DNA from 2 places in the Micromonospora sp. NPDC048935 genome. Region 1 is predicted to be linked to the other one. Evidence: riboswitches for the same ligand, from Rfam matches in the RefSeq annotation. Region 1 holds a riboswitch; the other holds the start of a gene.
What was found. A riboswitch is a leader RNA that binds a small molecule or an ion and turns the genes downstream of it on or off. The one in region 1 is predicted to bind cyclic di-AMP.
Positions count from the first base shown of each region.

Region 1 (7,284 bases):
CGGACCTTCGAGGCGGAGATCGCCGAGCGGTCGGAGTTCCGCGAGTTTCTCAAGGCGTGGTGGCCCCGGCTGCACCCGCGGCACGTGCTCGGCTGGCTGGCACAGCCGGACCGGCTGCGGCGGTACGCCGGTGGGATCCTCTCCGGCGCGGAGATCCGGCTGCTCACCGCCGCGTACCGGAACCTGGAGTCGGACGGGTTGACCATCGCCGACATCGCACTGCTGGACGAGCTGGACGCCCTTCTCGGCAAGCCGGTGCAGCCGGCCAAGGCCCGGCGCGACCCGTTCCAGCTCGCTGGCGGCGTCCGTGAGCTGAGCACCGCCAGCGACCGGCAGCGGGCCGCCCGCGCGGCGGCGCGGGAGCGTCCGGAGGACTACCGGGACTACGCGCACGTGGTGGTGGACGAGGCGCAGGACGTCTCACCGATGCAGTGGCGGATGGTCGGTCGGCGGGGCCGGCTGGCCTCCTGGACGGTGGTGGGTGACCCCGCGCAGACCGCGTGGACCGGCGACCCCGACGAGTTGGACCGGGCCCGGGACCAGGCGCTGGGCCGACGCAAGCGGCACGATTTCACGCTCACCACCAACTACCGCAACTCCTCGGAGATCTTCGCGGTGGCGGCGGCGGAGATCCGCCGGCTCTACCCCGACCTGCCGCTGCCGACGGCCGTGCGCTCCACCGGGGTCGATCCGGTCGAGCTGGTGGTGCCCGCGACGGGGTTGGAGACCGCGACCGTGCAGGCGGCCTCCGGCCTGCTGACCGAGGTGGAGGGCACGGTCGGGGTGATCACGCCGGTTCCCCGTCGGGACGAGGTCGCCGGTTGGCTCGCCGCGCTCGACGCGCCGCGCCTGCAGGTGGTGACCAGCCTGGAGGCCAAGGGCATGGAGTACGACGGAGTCGTGCTCGTCGCCCCGAGCGAGATCCGGGCGGATCCGGGTGCCGGGGTACGCACCCTCTACGTGGCGCTGTCCCGGGCCACGCAGCGACTCACCACCATCGACCCGACCGGCTGATCCGTGCCAGCTCGTCGGCCGGGCCAGCGGCCGGCCCAACACTTGCACACATAGCGATGTGAACATACATTTGACCGGGCCCCGGCCGGCAGCGGAAGGTGGATCTCGTGGGCGCAGGTCATGACCACCACCATGGGTCCGTCGCCAATGCCGCACAGCAGCACCGGGGCCGCCTCTGGGCGGCATTCGGGCTGCTCGCCACCCTGATGGTGGTCGAGGCGGTGGCCGCCCTGCGCACCGGCTCGCTCGCCCTGCTCTCCGACGCCGGGCACATGTTCACCGACGTGCTCGGCATCGGGATGGCGCTCGCCGCGATCACCGCGACCCGACGGGCCACCGGCGACCCACAGCGCACCTTCGGGCTCTACCGCCTCGAGGTGCTCGCCGCACTGGCCAACGCCGTCCTGCTCTCCGGCGTCGCGATCTACGTGGTGATCGCCGCGATCCGCCGCTTCGGTGCCCCACACGAGGTCGTCGCCGGCCCGATGCTCGTGGTGGCCGTGCTCGGCCTGCTCGCGAACATCGCCGCCTTCGCCCTGCTCCGCGCCGGCGCCCGGGAGAGCATCAACCTCCAGGGCGCCTATCTGGAGGTGCTCGGCGACCTGCTCGGCTCACTCGGTGTGATCGGCGCCGCACTGCTCATCGCCGTCACCGACTGGTGGTGGGCCGACCCGCTGGTCGCGGTCGCCATCGGCGCGTTCATCCTGCCGCGCACCTGGCGGCTGGCCCGCGCCGCCGTCCGCATCCTGGTGCAGGCCGCCCCGGAACACCTGCCGGTGACCGCCGTGCACGACCGGCTGGCCGCCGTACCCGGTGTGGTGGAGGTGCACGACCTGCACGTCTGGACGCTCACCTCGGGCATGGAGGTCGCCTCCGCGCACCTGACCATGGCACCCGGCGCGGAGGTCGGCGCGGTGCTGACCGCAGCGCGTACCGCCCTGCACGACGACTTCCGGATCGAACACGCGACGTTGCAGATCGAGCCCGGCGCCGCCACCGGGGCCTGTGGCTCCATCGAGTGGTAACACCCGTTTCCGTGATGACGCGCGCACCTTCCGTCACATCGGCTGCAGCAGCCCCACCGGCACCGGTAGGCTCGGTCCCGGCCTCCACCAGGCGGCGCCCTCCAGGCGCCGGTGGCGGTCGCCGCCTAATCGCCCAACCAGGCGAACCGGGGAACCACGTTCCTGGGGTGCATCCGCGTCAGCGGTAGGGATCTTCCGTCCCGAACCCGTCAGCTAACCCGGTCGGCGGCTGACGGAAGGACATGCGCAGTGGCACCAGCACGACCCCCCGCCGCCCGACTGGCGGCCCTGATCGTCGCGATGTTCGCCCTCGGCGTCGCACTCCCGGCCGGCGCCGCCTCGGCCGCTCCCCCGACCGGCCTACGGGCCGCCGCCGCACCCGACTCCGACGAGGAGGGCGGCACCCCGTCGCTGCGCGCCCAACTTGAGGCCGCCAGCAAGGGCTACCTGGACGCGAAACGCGCTCTGGACACCTCCGTGCAGCGGCAGCAACAGCTCGCCACCCAACTGAAGGGCATCGAGGTCGAGCTGGCCCAGCGCGACGGCAAGGTCGGCCAGATCGCCGGCGTGGCGTACCGCACCGGCCGGCTCGGCGCGGTGTCGGCACTGCTCAACAGCAGCAGCCCGGAGGGCTTCATGGACCGGGCCGCCGCACTGGAGGCGGTGGCCGCCAACGAGGACCGGGTGCTGCGCGACCTGCTCTCCACCAAGGACCAGGCCAACCGCACCCGGGCCGCCCTGAACGGCGAGATCACCGAACAACGCAAGCAGGTCACGGTCATGGCCAAGCGCAAGGAGCAGGCCGAACGCGCCCTCACCGTCGCCAACACACCCAAGCCGCCGCAGACCACCGCCGACACCGGCTCCAACCGGGGCACCTCCACCGCCAACGCGAAGGCGGCACCGCGCAACTCCGATGGCTCCTGGCCATCCGAGTCGTGCAGCGTCAACGACCCCACGCCCGCCAACGGCTGCATCACCCCGCGCACCCTGCACGCGCTCAACCAGGCCAAGGCTGCCGGCTTCACCCGGTACGTCTCCTGTCACCGCCCCAGCGGCTCCGGCGAACACCCGAAGGGCCGGGCCTGCGACTTCGCCGCGCAGACGAGCGGCTTCGGCGGCAACGCCACCGGCGGCGACAAGACGTACGGCAACAACCTGGCCGCGTACTTCATCCGCAACGCCGACCGGCTCGCCGTGCTGTACGTGATCTGGTACCGGCAGATCTGGCTGCCCAGCAGCGGGTGGAAGTCGTACAGCGGCGCCGGTGGCACCCCGTCCACCGACCACACCAACCACGTACACCTGTCGGTCTACTGACCCACCCGACGGCTCCCCCGGTCCGGGTCCGGGGATGATCCACTCGCGTTCGCCAACTCCGGGGTATCTCGTCGTCCCGGATACCCCGGAGTTGGCGATGTCGTGTTGAGCACGGCACCGAGCCGGGGTACGTCGCCGGGCGTACCCCGGATGTCGTCGGCGATCGGACGACCTGGCGCGGGTCGGCGGGCAGCATCGCGGTATGCGCCGGATCCCACCCACCGCCCGCAAGGGGCTCCTCACTCTGCACCTGGTCACCTCGCTCGGCTGGCTCGGTGCCGACCTGGTGCTCCTGACGCTCGGCATCGCCGTCCAGCGGGGTGCCGACCCGGCGGTTGTCTACCCGGTCACGGCGCTTGTCGGCACGGTGCTGTTCGCGCCGCTGAGCGTCCTGGTCTGGCTGGTCGGGGTCGCCAGCGCGCTGTTCACCCCGTGGGGCCTCTGGCGCTATCGCTGGGTGGTGGCCAAGCTCGTGCTCACCACGGTGATGGTCGGGCTGGTGCTGTTCCTGCTCACGCCGAATCTGCGGCACGCCGGTGCGGTGGGCGCCGCCCTCCCCGCACGGGACCGCGTCGACCTGGTGATCGCGCCCGCGGTGTCGACCAGCCTGATGATCATCGCAACGGTGCTGTCCACGTACAAGCCGTGGGGCCGCCGCCCAGCCGCGGCCGCGACCCCGAACCGAACAACGATCACGACAGCCCCTTGACCCACAACCCACCCCACCCCCGCTCCCGCTCCCGCTCCCGCGCCCGCGATCCTGCACTTACTGTCCCGACATAACGGGGCATTCCACCGGATATCGCCGACAGAAACTGCAAGATCGGCGGGGCGGGGGGCAGGGCCGGGGCGGGCTTGGGGGGTGGGGTGGGGTCAGGCGGAGAGTGGGGGGTTGTTGGTGCGGCTCAGGGCTGGGCCGAGGCGGGCGGCCAGGGCCAGGTGGGCTGCCCGTGCCTGGCGGAACGCGTACCGGAACAGTGGAGTTGGCGCGGTCAGGGTGATCTCGACGTCGATCCGGACCAGGCCGTCCGGCTCGGCGCGCAGTCGGGTGCGGTTGTGCACAGTGGTGGCGGGCCACTGCCGGGCCACCATGATGATCTCGTCGTTGCCGCTGCTCAGCACGTCCGCGTGATACGTGGTGCGGAAGCGTAGTGGGCCGGCCACCAACCTGTCGTTGATCGTGTAGCTGGCCTGGGCGCCGGGTCGGGGCGGCAGTTGACGGACCCGGACGATCAGCGGGTGCAGCTCGCCCTGTCGGGTCAGGTCACTGAGCATCGCCGCCGCCTCGGCCAGCGTGCACCGGGCCTGGACGGTGTAGCTGAAGGTATCGCTGCTGAGCACACGTCTCCCACCGTCGCTTGTCGCACGATCGTCCCGTACCGATGCGTGGCTGGCAACGCCCGACGGCCGCCGGATGCCCGGACGAACCCCGGCTGTCGCATTAAGGTCGACCGGTGGGAAATTACCTGAATAGGACGATGGGCGACATCATGCGCGGTGACGACCGGTGAGCGGGCACGTGATGGTCTTCGCGCCCACGCCGCAGCTCACGGTCACTGTGGACCAGCCGAACGACCATCCCGAGCTGCACCTGCACCCCGGCGGGCAGGGCGTCTGGCAGGCCCGGATGGTGCTGTCGCTCGGTGTCGACGTGGTGCTCTGCGCCGCCCTCGGCGGCGAGATCGGCCAGGTGCTGGAGCCACTACTGGTCAGCGAGGGCGTGGACCTCAAGGTGGTGGTCCGGGACTCCGGCAGCGGCGGGTACGTGCACGATCGCCGGGGCGGCTCGCGACAGGAGATCGCCGACGTGCCCGGGCAGCCGCTGAGCCGACACGAGCTGGACGAGTTGTACAACCTGGCCCTCGGCGAGGGCTTGCGGGCGGCGGTGAGCGTCCTCAGTGGGCCGAACGAGCCGTGGCTCGTCCCGGCCGACCTGTACCGGCGCTTCGCCGCCGACCTCGGCGCCAACGGCGGCCGGGTGGTGGTCGACCTCTCCGGCGATCACCTCGGCGCGGTGCTGGAGAGCGGCGTGTTCTTCCTCAAGGTGAGCCACGAGGAGTTGATCCGCGACGGCCGTGCCCGCAGCGACGACAGCCTGGAGCTGACCCGGGCCATGTACGAGCTGCACGCCGCCGGTGCCGAGACGGTGGTGGTGAGCCGGGCCGACCAGCCGGCGTTGGCGCTCGTCGACGGGGAACTGTTCGAGGTCGAGATGCCCCGGTTGGAGGCTGCCGACCCGCGCGGCGCGGGCGACTCGATGACCGCCGGGGTGGCCGCCGTCGTGGCCCGTGGCGGGGACATCCGGACCGCCATCCGCACCGGTGCCGCCGCCGGGGCGATGAACGTGACCCGGCACGGCCTGGGCACCGGGCGACTGGACTCGATCACCGGCCTGGTCGAGCGGGTCCGGCTGGTGCCGGCGGACAGCCGGCCCCAGGAGCGGACCACCCCGGACGAGCTGGCCGACCGGGTGGTCGAGCGATGACGCTGCGGGTCCTGATCACCAACGACGACGGGATCGCCGCGCCGGGGATCCAGGCACTGGCCCGGGCGGCGGCGCAACGGGGCCTGGACGTGGTGGTCGCCGCGCCGCTGGAGGAGGCGAGCGGCACCAGCGCCGCGATGAGCGCCGTGGAGCGGGACGGGCGGGTCGTCGTGAACGACCACCCGCTGCCGGACCTGACGGGTGTGCCGGCGTACGGGGTGGGTGGCTCCCCCGGCTTCATCACCCTGATCGCGCTGCACGGCGCGTTCGGCCCGCCGCCGTCGGTGGTGCTCTCCGGCATCAACCGGGGTGCCAACGCGGGCCGGGCCGTGCTGCACTCCGGGACGGTGGGTGCCGCGTTCACCGCCGCGATGAACGGTTGCCGGGCGATGGCGGTCTCCCTGGACGTGCTGTCCGCGGGCGAGGCGACGGCAGCCAGCGGTGGCGCGGCCGTGGACGCCGCCGCCCGGGTACGCGACGCCGAGCGGCACTGGAGCACCGCCGCGCGGGTAGCCCTGGACCTGCTGCCCCGGTTGACGTCGGCGCCGCTGGAGAGCGTGCTCAACGTCAACGCCCCGGACCTGCCGCACGGGCGGCTGCGCGGGGTGCGACGCGGCACGCTGGCCAGCTTCGGTCAGGTGCAGATGACGGTGGCCGAATCCGGCCACGGCTTCGTCCGGACGTCGCTGGAGGAGCCGGGGCAGGCCGCCCAGCCCGGCACGGACGTGGCGTTGCTGGCCGCCGGGTACGCCTCGGTGACGGCCATCCGGGCAGTCACCGAAGCGACGGATGTCGACCTGACCGGGCTGGACGACCGGCCCTGACGGTCCGGCCGGGCGCTCACGCGCCGGGCAGCACCTCGGGGGTGGCAGCGCCGGCGAAGTAGGGCTCCGGAGCACCGAACAGGCCGAGCAGGCCGGTCACCCAGAGTTGCCGGTGCACGAACCGGCTCGGCTCGGTGACCACCAGCTTGACGTCGCTGACCTCGGCCGTCTGGAAGCCGGCAACCATGGCGCTGATGCCGACGGAGTCGATGAAGGTGACAAGCCTCATGTTGAGCTCGATGCGCAGCGGCCGGCCCTTGGCCAGCACCTCCGCGATCGCCTCACGCACCTCGTACGCTGTGTCGACGTCGATCTCGCCCCGAGGGGCGATCTCCACGACTCCACCGGACAAAACCGACTTCACGATCGACAGGCTCACGCGAGCACCTCCACCCGCCCGTCCCCCGGGCGCCTCATCAGTACGCGGGCCGCGACCGAGAGTATTCCTCCGACGGCCTCGGTCGCCACCCCTCGGGATGAGCAATTCGCGGATCCGGCCGCACAAAGGCACCCATATCCGCACTTTTGAGTATCTGATTGCTCAAGACTTTTTGTTATTTGACCTCCGACGGCCGGTCGGGACCGGCGCGCCGCCGAACCAGGGTAGCGGCCCCGG
Region 1 is NZ_JBICTZ010000011.1:216,314-223,597, reverse strand. Features, by position in the region: gene ACGFIW_RS27295 (HelD family protein) at 1-1,014, shown strand, start outside; gene ACGFIW_RS27290 (cation diffusion facilitator family transporter) at 1,122-2,039, shown strand; cyclic di-AMP (ydaO/yuaA leader) riboswitch at 2,152-2,283, shown strand; gene ACGFIW_RS27285 (coiled-coil domain-containing protein) at 2,289-3,359, shown strand; gene ACGFIW_RS27280 (hypothetical protein) at 3,562-4,068, shown strand; gene ACGFIW_RS27275 (SRPBCC family protein) at 4,233-4,700, opposite strand; gene ACGFIW_RS27270 (PfkB family carbohydrate kinase) at 4,882-5,844, shown strand; gene surE (5'/3'-nucleotidase SurE) at 5,841-6,668, shown strand; gene ACGFIW_RS27260 (STAS domain-containing protein) at 6,685-7,047, opposite strand.

Region 2 (7,284 bases), on a different contig from region 1:
GGATCCCCGCGGAGTTGTGGACCACGTTGCTCGCGGTCGCGTACCTGCTCGTCATCACCGCCGCCGCGGACGCGGACGTGCGGGACCGGCGGTCGCCGTGGCGGTCCCGGCCGCTGGTCTGGCTCGGCGAGGTCTCCTTCGCCTTCTACCTGGTCCACGTGCTGGTGATGACGAGCGTGCTGCGCTTCAGCGGTGACTGGGGGACCGGTTTCCCGGGCTGGCGCGGCCCGGCCGTGGTGCTCGGTTTCCTGCTGGCGAACCTGGTCCTCGCCGGGCTGCTGCACCGCTTCGTCGAAACCCCGATGATGCGCCGGCTCGCGCCGCGCCGTCCGGCCCGACCGGTGTCCGTGCCCGGACAACGCACCGCCGCGACCCAGGCCGCCGCCGACGCGACCGGCGGCGTGGGTGCCCGAGCCGAGCCCGGCGGGCCCGACCAGACCGAGAATCGATCGACGTACGCGGACACCCGCTGACACCGTCCACCCAGGTCAGCGTCTCGGCGCGGCGTACGCCGACACGCCCGTGGTCGGTGCGCCAGGCGTCGGCACGACGGTAGCGTGGGGAGGTGCTTCCGGTCGCGTTCACCTGTCCGCTGTGGTGGGTGGCGCGCTGGGCGACACGGGTGCTGACCAGCCTCGCCGTCGTCGCGGCCCTGGCGCTCGGCGCAGGCCCGGCCACCGTGCCGACGCCAAGCGCCCTACCGAGCCTGAGCGCGGTGCCGAGCCTGAGCGCGGTGCTGTCGCCGTTCGGCTCCGGTCCGCCCGCGGCGGCCTGCCGGCCCACCTGGCCGGCGGCGGCCGAGGAGGCCGCGCACCCGGTGCCGGCGGCCGGTGCGGGTGTCGCCGAGGGGGCCTTCCCGGCCTGGTCGGTCGACGCACAACCGGCTCTCCCCGGCGCCCAGGGCGCCATCGCGACCGGCGTGCTGCCGGTGTGCGCGACCGGGTCCGACCGGCTGCCGCTCGTCGACGGTCTGCACAACTGGCCGCCCCGGGGCCCACCCGGGCGCTGAGCCAGCGGGACACGCGTCCCGTCGCCGCGCCCTGTCGACCCACCAGCTCCGCACCCCGCCGATCCCGTGGCCCGCCGTGGCCGGCGGCCGGTGGGGCTCCCATCGCTCTGCTTCCTCCGCGAGGTGCCGACCATGGAGACAGTCGTCTTCTACCAGTTCGTAACCGAGGTGCCGCAGGCAGCCGCCATCTGGTCGGCCCTGTTCCTGCTGGCACTGGGCGTCCTCGCCGTGCTTGTCGCCCGGCCCGAACGGGACCGGCCCGCCGACGGCCCGCCGCCGCCCGTCCCGACCGCCCGCGAGGTGGCCGCGGCCGAAACCGTCGACAGACACCGGTACGCCGAGGAGGTGGCCGTCGCCGCGGCCGGCGCTGCCAAGACGGCCGGGCGGCGACGGGATGCCTGGTTGACGGCTCAGGAGCAGGTGGAACGGGCCTGGGCGCGGTACGACGAGGCGGACACCGCCGCGCGTCGCTTCGCGGTGTCCGGGGCGCTGCCCACCCCGGGCACCCCCCGCACCCCCGCCGAGTACGCGTCCCGGGAGCGCTACCTGCACCGGGCGGCGACGGCGGCGTACTGGCGGGGTGACCTGACCATGGCGCAGCTCGGTGATGTCTTCGGGCGGCGGCGCGGCTGGGATCCCCGGCGGCACCCGGTCGAGCAGGAGGCGCTGCTCAGCCGGGCGATCCGGGACGCGCGGCTGGCCGACTACCAGGCCGCGGCCACGGCGGAGCGGGCCGCCTGGCGGGATGCGGACCTGGCCGCCTCCTCGGCGCGCACCCTCGCGGTGGAGGCGGCCACGGCGGTTGCCCGGTTGCGGCCGAGCCCGGCGCCCGCCCGCCGGCTGGTGCGCGGGGTGCCCCGGCCCGCCGTCGTGGCACGCTGGCGCCCGGCCCGTGCCCTTCGAGCCCGATCCGTTATGTGAGCCCGGTCACGGATTTACGAATCGGGCGTCCGGCACGATCGGCTCGATTTTTCCCGGGATTGTGGCCGCATTGCCGGCGGCCTGTCCGGTTGTCGACCGGAGGCGTCGCCGTCACCGGTTGTCCCATCGAGTCACGTCATCGGCAATACGCGCAGAAATTGCGGCTCCCATTGAGGTTTACGCAGGTGAGGCCGGCTTGGCAGGGTGTGGGTGGGCCAGTAGTGTCGTCCCGTCCGGTGCGGTAACCGATCGCAAGAGGCGACGCCGCGCCGACCCGCTCAATCGTGATCAACGAACCGGGGACCCATCAGTAAGTCCGGGGTGAATCCGCGAGCCACGGCCCGCGGTAGGGCGATCTTCCCGCCCGAATCCGTCAGCTAACCCGGTCGGCGGTGTCGGAAGGAGTTCCCAACTCGTGCAGCACCTTTCCACCCCTCGGCTGTTCCCTCGCCTCCACGGCGCAGCGGTGCCCCCGCTCATCCGTCCAGTGACGGTGAGCTGACCCCTCGGGTCATCGCCTCTCCCGCCCGGCCGTGCCGGGCGATTCCCTGAGCGGTTCACCATCCGCGGACCACGGTCCGCGCGCTGGCGCCTGCCCGGACACCGGTCGCGCCCCGGTGTGCCGCTCTCCCCCCGATCCGTGGAGGACCCCGTGAAGCACACCATGCAGCGTCAGCTCCGCCGCATCGCGACCGAGCGCCCGTACCAGATCGTCGCCGCCTCCGCCGCGGCCCTCGTGCTCGCCGCCACCACCGGCACCCTGCTCACCGTCGCCGACGACGCCCCGGCCGCTCCGCGCACCGCGACCACTGTCGCCGAGATGCGCAGCGACATCACCACCTCCCGCGGCGACGCGTCCCCGTCGGCCAGCGCCGCGCCGTCCAGCGCCGCCCCGGCCACCAGCGCCCCCGCGCCCGCCGCCAAGGTCAGCAGCAACCCGGACCTGACCCGTAAGCCGGAGCGGCCGAAGCCCCCGGCGACCAAGGTGCTCGACTACGAGTACGAGGCGCAGAACACGTACTACAACTGCGGCCCGGCGGCCACCCGCAACGCGCTCAGCGCCAGCGGGATCGACCGTACCCAGGAAGAACTCGCTGCCGAACTGGGCACCACCGAGATGGGCACCAACTCGGCCGAGGACACCACCCGGGCGCTCAACGCCGAGGTGAAGGGTTCCCCGTACCGGACCCGGATGTTCCCCGGCGCGCCCAGCCCGGCGCAGATGGACCGCCTCCAGGCCGACGTCGTCCGGGCCATCACCGACGGCCGGGGCGTGGTGGCGAACGTCGTCGGCGACGCCACCGACACCGACGGCGGCTGGCACTCCTACGGCGGCGGTCACTACGTCGCTGTCGTGGGTTACAAGGACAACGGCCGCACCGTGCGGATCGCCGACTCGGCGAACCCGGCCGACCCGTCGTACTGGATCACCACCATCGACCTGGCCAACTGGATCACCAGCCGGGGCTACTCCGCCTGACCCGGGCACCCGAACCGCCGCGGGCGTCGTCCCCCACAAGGGGCCGACGCCCGCGGCGTCTCTCCCGCCGGCCCGGGGTACGCCCCCGTCGGCGACTCTCGTCCCGGCCAGCGAACCGTGGGAGACTGCGGCCGTGGTGGACGAATCGGGTGGTCACGCCGGTCGACGGCCGGTCCTGCTGCTGTTGCACGGCATGGGGGCGACCGGTGACGTGTGGTTGCCCTGCGCGGCGCACCTGGAACAACACTGGCCCGGCCGGTGGCTGGCACCGGACCTCGCCGGCCACGGCTGGGCACCGCCGCTGCCGTCGTACTCCTTCGCCGGTCTCGCACAGCGGATCGCGCAGGCCCTCGCCCCCGACGACCGGCTCGTCGTGCTCGGGCACTCGCTGGGCGGCGTGGTCGGCCTCGCGTTGGCCGCGCGCGACGCCGGGATGCCGGTGGACGCCGTGGTCGGGTTCGGCATCAAGGCGCTCTGGTCACCCGCCGAGCTGGACCGTGCCGCCGAACTCGCCGCCCGCCCGGTGAGCTGGTTCGCCAGCCGCACCGAGGCGGCCCGCCGCTACCTGCGCGTCTCCGGGCTGGCCGGCCTGCTCCCACCGGACCACCCGGTGGTGGACGCCGGCCTTCGTCAGGTCGACGGCAAGTGGCGTCTCGCCATGGATCCCCACGCCTTCGCCGTCGGCGAGCCCGACCTGGGCGCGCTGCTGGCGGCGACCGACGCCCCGGTGCTGCTGGCGCGTGGCGAGCACGACCCGATGGTCACCGACGCGCAGCTCAGGGAGTACGGCGTACCGGTCGACACGCTGCCCGGCCTCGGGCACAACGCGCACGTGCAGGACCCGGCGGCCGTGCTGGCGCTGCTGGACGCGTACCGCTGAGGTTCGTTGCGGGTGTAGAACCGGTAGTGGCGCCACACCCGGACGCCCACCATCCCGCGTGGATGTCCACAGTCGAGCAATCCCTGATCACCACCGTGAGCCTGAACGGTCGAGGCGCTGTACGTGCGGACCGCCATCGACCCGTTCGACCCCGGGCCGGTCGACCGGCCGGTGGAGACCCGGGAGACGGGGCTGCGGGGCCGGGACGAGGACGGTCCGGACGAGGCCGAGTTGATCATCGCGATCGAGGAGGCGCTGCGGGACGCCGTACGGGTCGTGCTGACTGTCGACGTCGTCGGGCCGGTCGCGGACGCCGCAGCCGTCGTCCGGCATGTCGTCGGGATCGACGAGGAGGACATCGAGTCGGTCAAGAGCGAGACCCTCGCCGACGGGCAGCAAAGGATCGTGGCACACCTCGGGGCCACGCTGATGGGCGCCGAGGAGGTGCTGCGGTTCGTCATCGCCTCCGCCGAACTCCGACCCCGCCCAGCATGCGGTCGCCCCCCGCGGCCGGTCAGCTCGCCGGCTGGAGATCGTGCTCTTCATAGAGCCGACGGAACGTCCTGGAGGCCGACCACTGGACCGCACCGACGGCGACGCCCGCGACGATCGTCAGGTTCACCACATAGTGGGTCGCTACGAAGAAGGCCAGGAACGCCAGTCCACGCCGGCGGAAGACGAACCTGTACATGCCCGCATCGCACGCGATCGACACTGCCAACATCAACACAGGGCCGAGCAGCCCAGCCGGCCCCAAGATGAGCGGAAGCAGGAATGCGGGCAGCGAGGCCGCCGCCGCAAGACTGGCCCACGCTCGTTGACGTGTTTCGAACCCGTTGGCGAAGTGGCGGGCATCCGCGTAGAGCGGCACGCGTAGTCGGGCCCGGTGGAACAGCTTACGGAGGAGAATCCGCAACCTGGGATCGTGGGCGTGCCTTCCCCGCACCGCCTGGCTGAGCCGGAGGCGGTACCGCTGTGACAACCGGTAGCCGAAGTCGACCTCCTCCGTCTGCTTCAGCTTCGGGTTGAAGGAACCGATCTCGGTGTGCACCTTCGCCGGGATGGCACACAGCGAGGGAAACAGGAACGACACGTCGCCTTCCGAACTGGCCGACCAGTAGTGGTATTGCAAACCTCGGTACTGGGCGACCAGCGTGCGGTTCACCAGCGGCTCTGCGTCTTGGACGCCACAGACCGCACCGATGGTCGAGTCACCGCGCAGAATTGCCACAGCGGAGGCCACGGCGTCACTGGCCAACGCGATGTCCGAGTCGACGTAGAACACGATCTCCCCGGTGGATCGCGCTACGCCCGTGTTTCGTGCCACGCCGCAACCCATGTTGGAACCGGTGCTGGTCACGGTGACACCGAACCGCTTCGCAATCGCCAGCGAGTCGTCGGAACTACCGTCATCGACGACGATGATCTCGATGTTCGGGTAGGTCTGACCCTGTAGCGAGCGCAGACACAGGGGAAGCGTGTCAGCCCCGTTGTAGTTGGGCACGACGATCGAAACCAGCGGCTCCATGCGTTCCTCCGACATCCGGATGACGATAGGTGCAGTCAGTAAAGCCCATCGCTTTATCTATCGACTATCCTCGTTTAATCCTTGACCGCCTCCGCACTCTCGACCGTCTACGACACGGCCGATAACGCAAGGACAACGCAGGAATAACCGGCTCCACCATAGTCGTAGCGAACCACGAACAACGCTGACGACCCACAGGAGGGGCGCATGGCGAAACTCATCGATCTGGGGCAGGCGGAAGACCTCGATGTCGACGAGGTGCAGGAGCTGTACCGCAAGTACGTGAACAGGTCGCAGGTGAAGCTCATGACTTCGTTCGGCTTCGGTCGCGAGTTGGTCGACCGGGCCGAGGGGGCGTACCTGTACACGAGAGAAGGTCGCCAGATCCTCGACTTCACCGGCGGGGTCGGCGTGCTCAACCACGGGCACAACCACCCTCGGCTGCTCGCCGCTCGCCGCCGTTTTCAAGAGCGCCATCGGATGGAGGTCCACAAGACGTACTTCTCACCGTACATCGCGGCGCTGAGCCACAACCTCGCCCAGATCCTGCCGGGCGACCTCAACATGTCGTTCTTCCCCAACTCCGGCGCGGAGGCGGTGGAGGGCGCGGTCAAGCTGGCCTACAAATACCATGGGGGGCAGCGCGGGACCGTACTGCGTGCCGACATCGCCTTCCACGGCAAACTGCTCGGCTCCGGCGGTCTCACCGGCAGTGCGCAGGCCCACTTCGCCTTCCCGACGATCCCGGGAATTCGCACGTTCACCTACGGCGACCTGGAGTCTGTCCGCGAAGCGGTGGCGTCGTCGCGGCGAACGGACGGAAGCTGCGACGTCTACGCGCTCCTCATCGAGCCGTTCAGTGCCTCCACCATGCAGTGGTGTTCGCCCGAGTTCCTGTCTGGGTTGCGTGAGCTTTGCACCGCCGAAAAAATCATCCTCATCTTCGATGAGATCTACACCGGCTGGGGCAAGACGGGCACGATGTTCTACTTTATGCGGCACCAGGATCTGGTGCCCGACATCCTCACCACCTCGAAGTCTTTCGGCGGTGGCAAGTCGTCGATCTCCGCCTTCGTGGCGCGTGAAGCGGTGTTCCGCAAAGCCTACGACAACATGAAGGACGCTCTCCTGCAGAGCACCAGTACGACCTATTACGGCTTTGGTGAGGAGACCGCCACCGCCATCGAAGCGATCTCCATAGCTGTGGAGGACGACTATCCAGGGCGCGCTCGGCAGATCGAGCGCCTGCTGGCCCCGGGGTTGGCCAGGATCCAGAAGGCGCACCCGGAAGCGATCGCCGACGTACGCGGGGCCGGCGCGCTCTTCGGAGTGTTCCTGTGTGGCGGGCCGCGACTCCTCGACCTTGCCGGAAAACTGTTGCCGGTGTCGGTCGCCCGCGACCCCCTGTTCCGGACCAAGGTCATCACCTCCGCAGTGATCGACGCTCTGCACCGGGAGCACGGCAT
Region 2 is NZ_JBICTZ010000001.1:1,054,688-1,061,971, forward strand. Features, by position in the region: gene ACGFIW_RS05235 (acyltransferase family protein) at 1-473, shown strand, start outside; gene ACGFIW_RS05240 (hypothetical protein) at 566-1,009, shown strand; gene ACGFIW_RS05245 (hypothetical protein) at 1,142-1,930, shown strand; cyclic di-AMP (ydaO/yuaA leader) riboswitch at 2,196-2,337, shown strand; gene ACGFIW_RS05250 (C39 family peptidase) at 2,571-3,410, shown strand; gene ACGFIW_RS05255 (alpha/beta fold hydrolase) at 3,544-4,290, shown strand; gene ACGFIW_RS05260 (hypothetical protein) at 4,378-4,836, opposite strand; gene ACGFIW_RS05265 (glycosyltransferase family 2 protein) at 4,805-5,833, opposite strand; gene ACGFIW_RS05270 (aspartate aminotransferase family protein) at 6,125-7,284, shown strand, end outside.
Region 2: it holds a riboswitch for cyclic di-AMP, as region 1 does, so the genes downstream of both, ACGFIW_RS05250 (C39 family peptidase) here and ACGFIW_RS27285 (coiled-coil domain-containing protein) in region 1, are expected to answer to the same signal.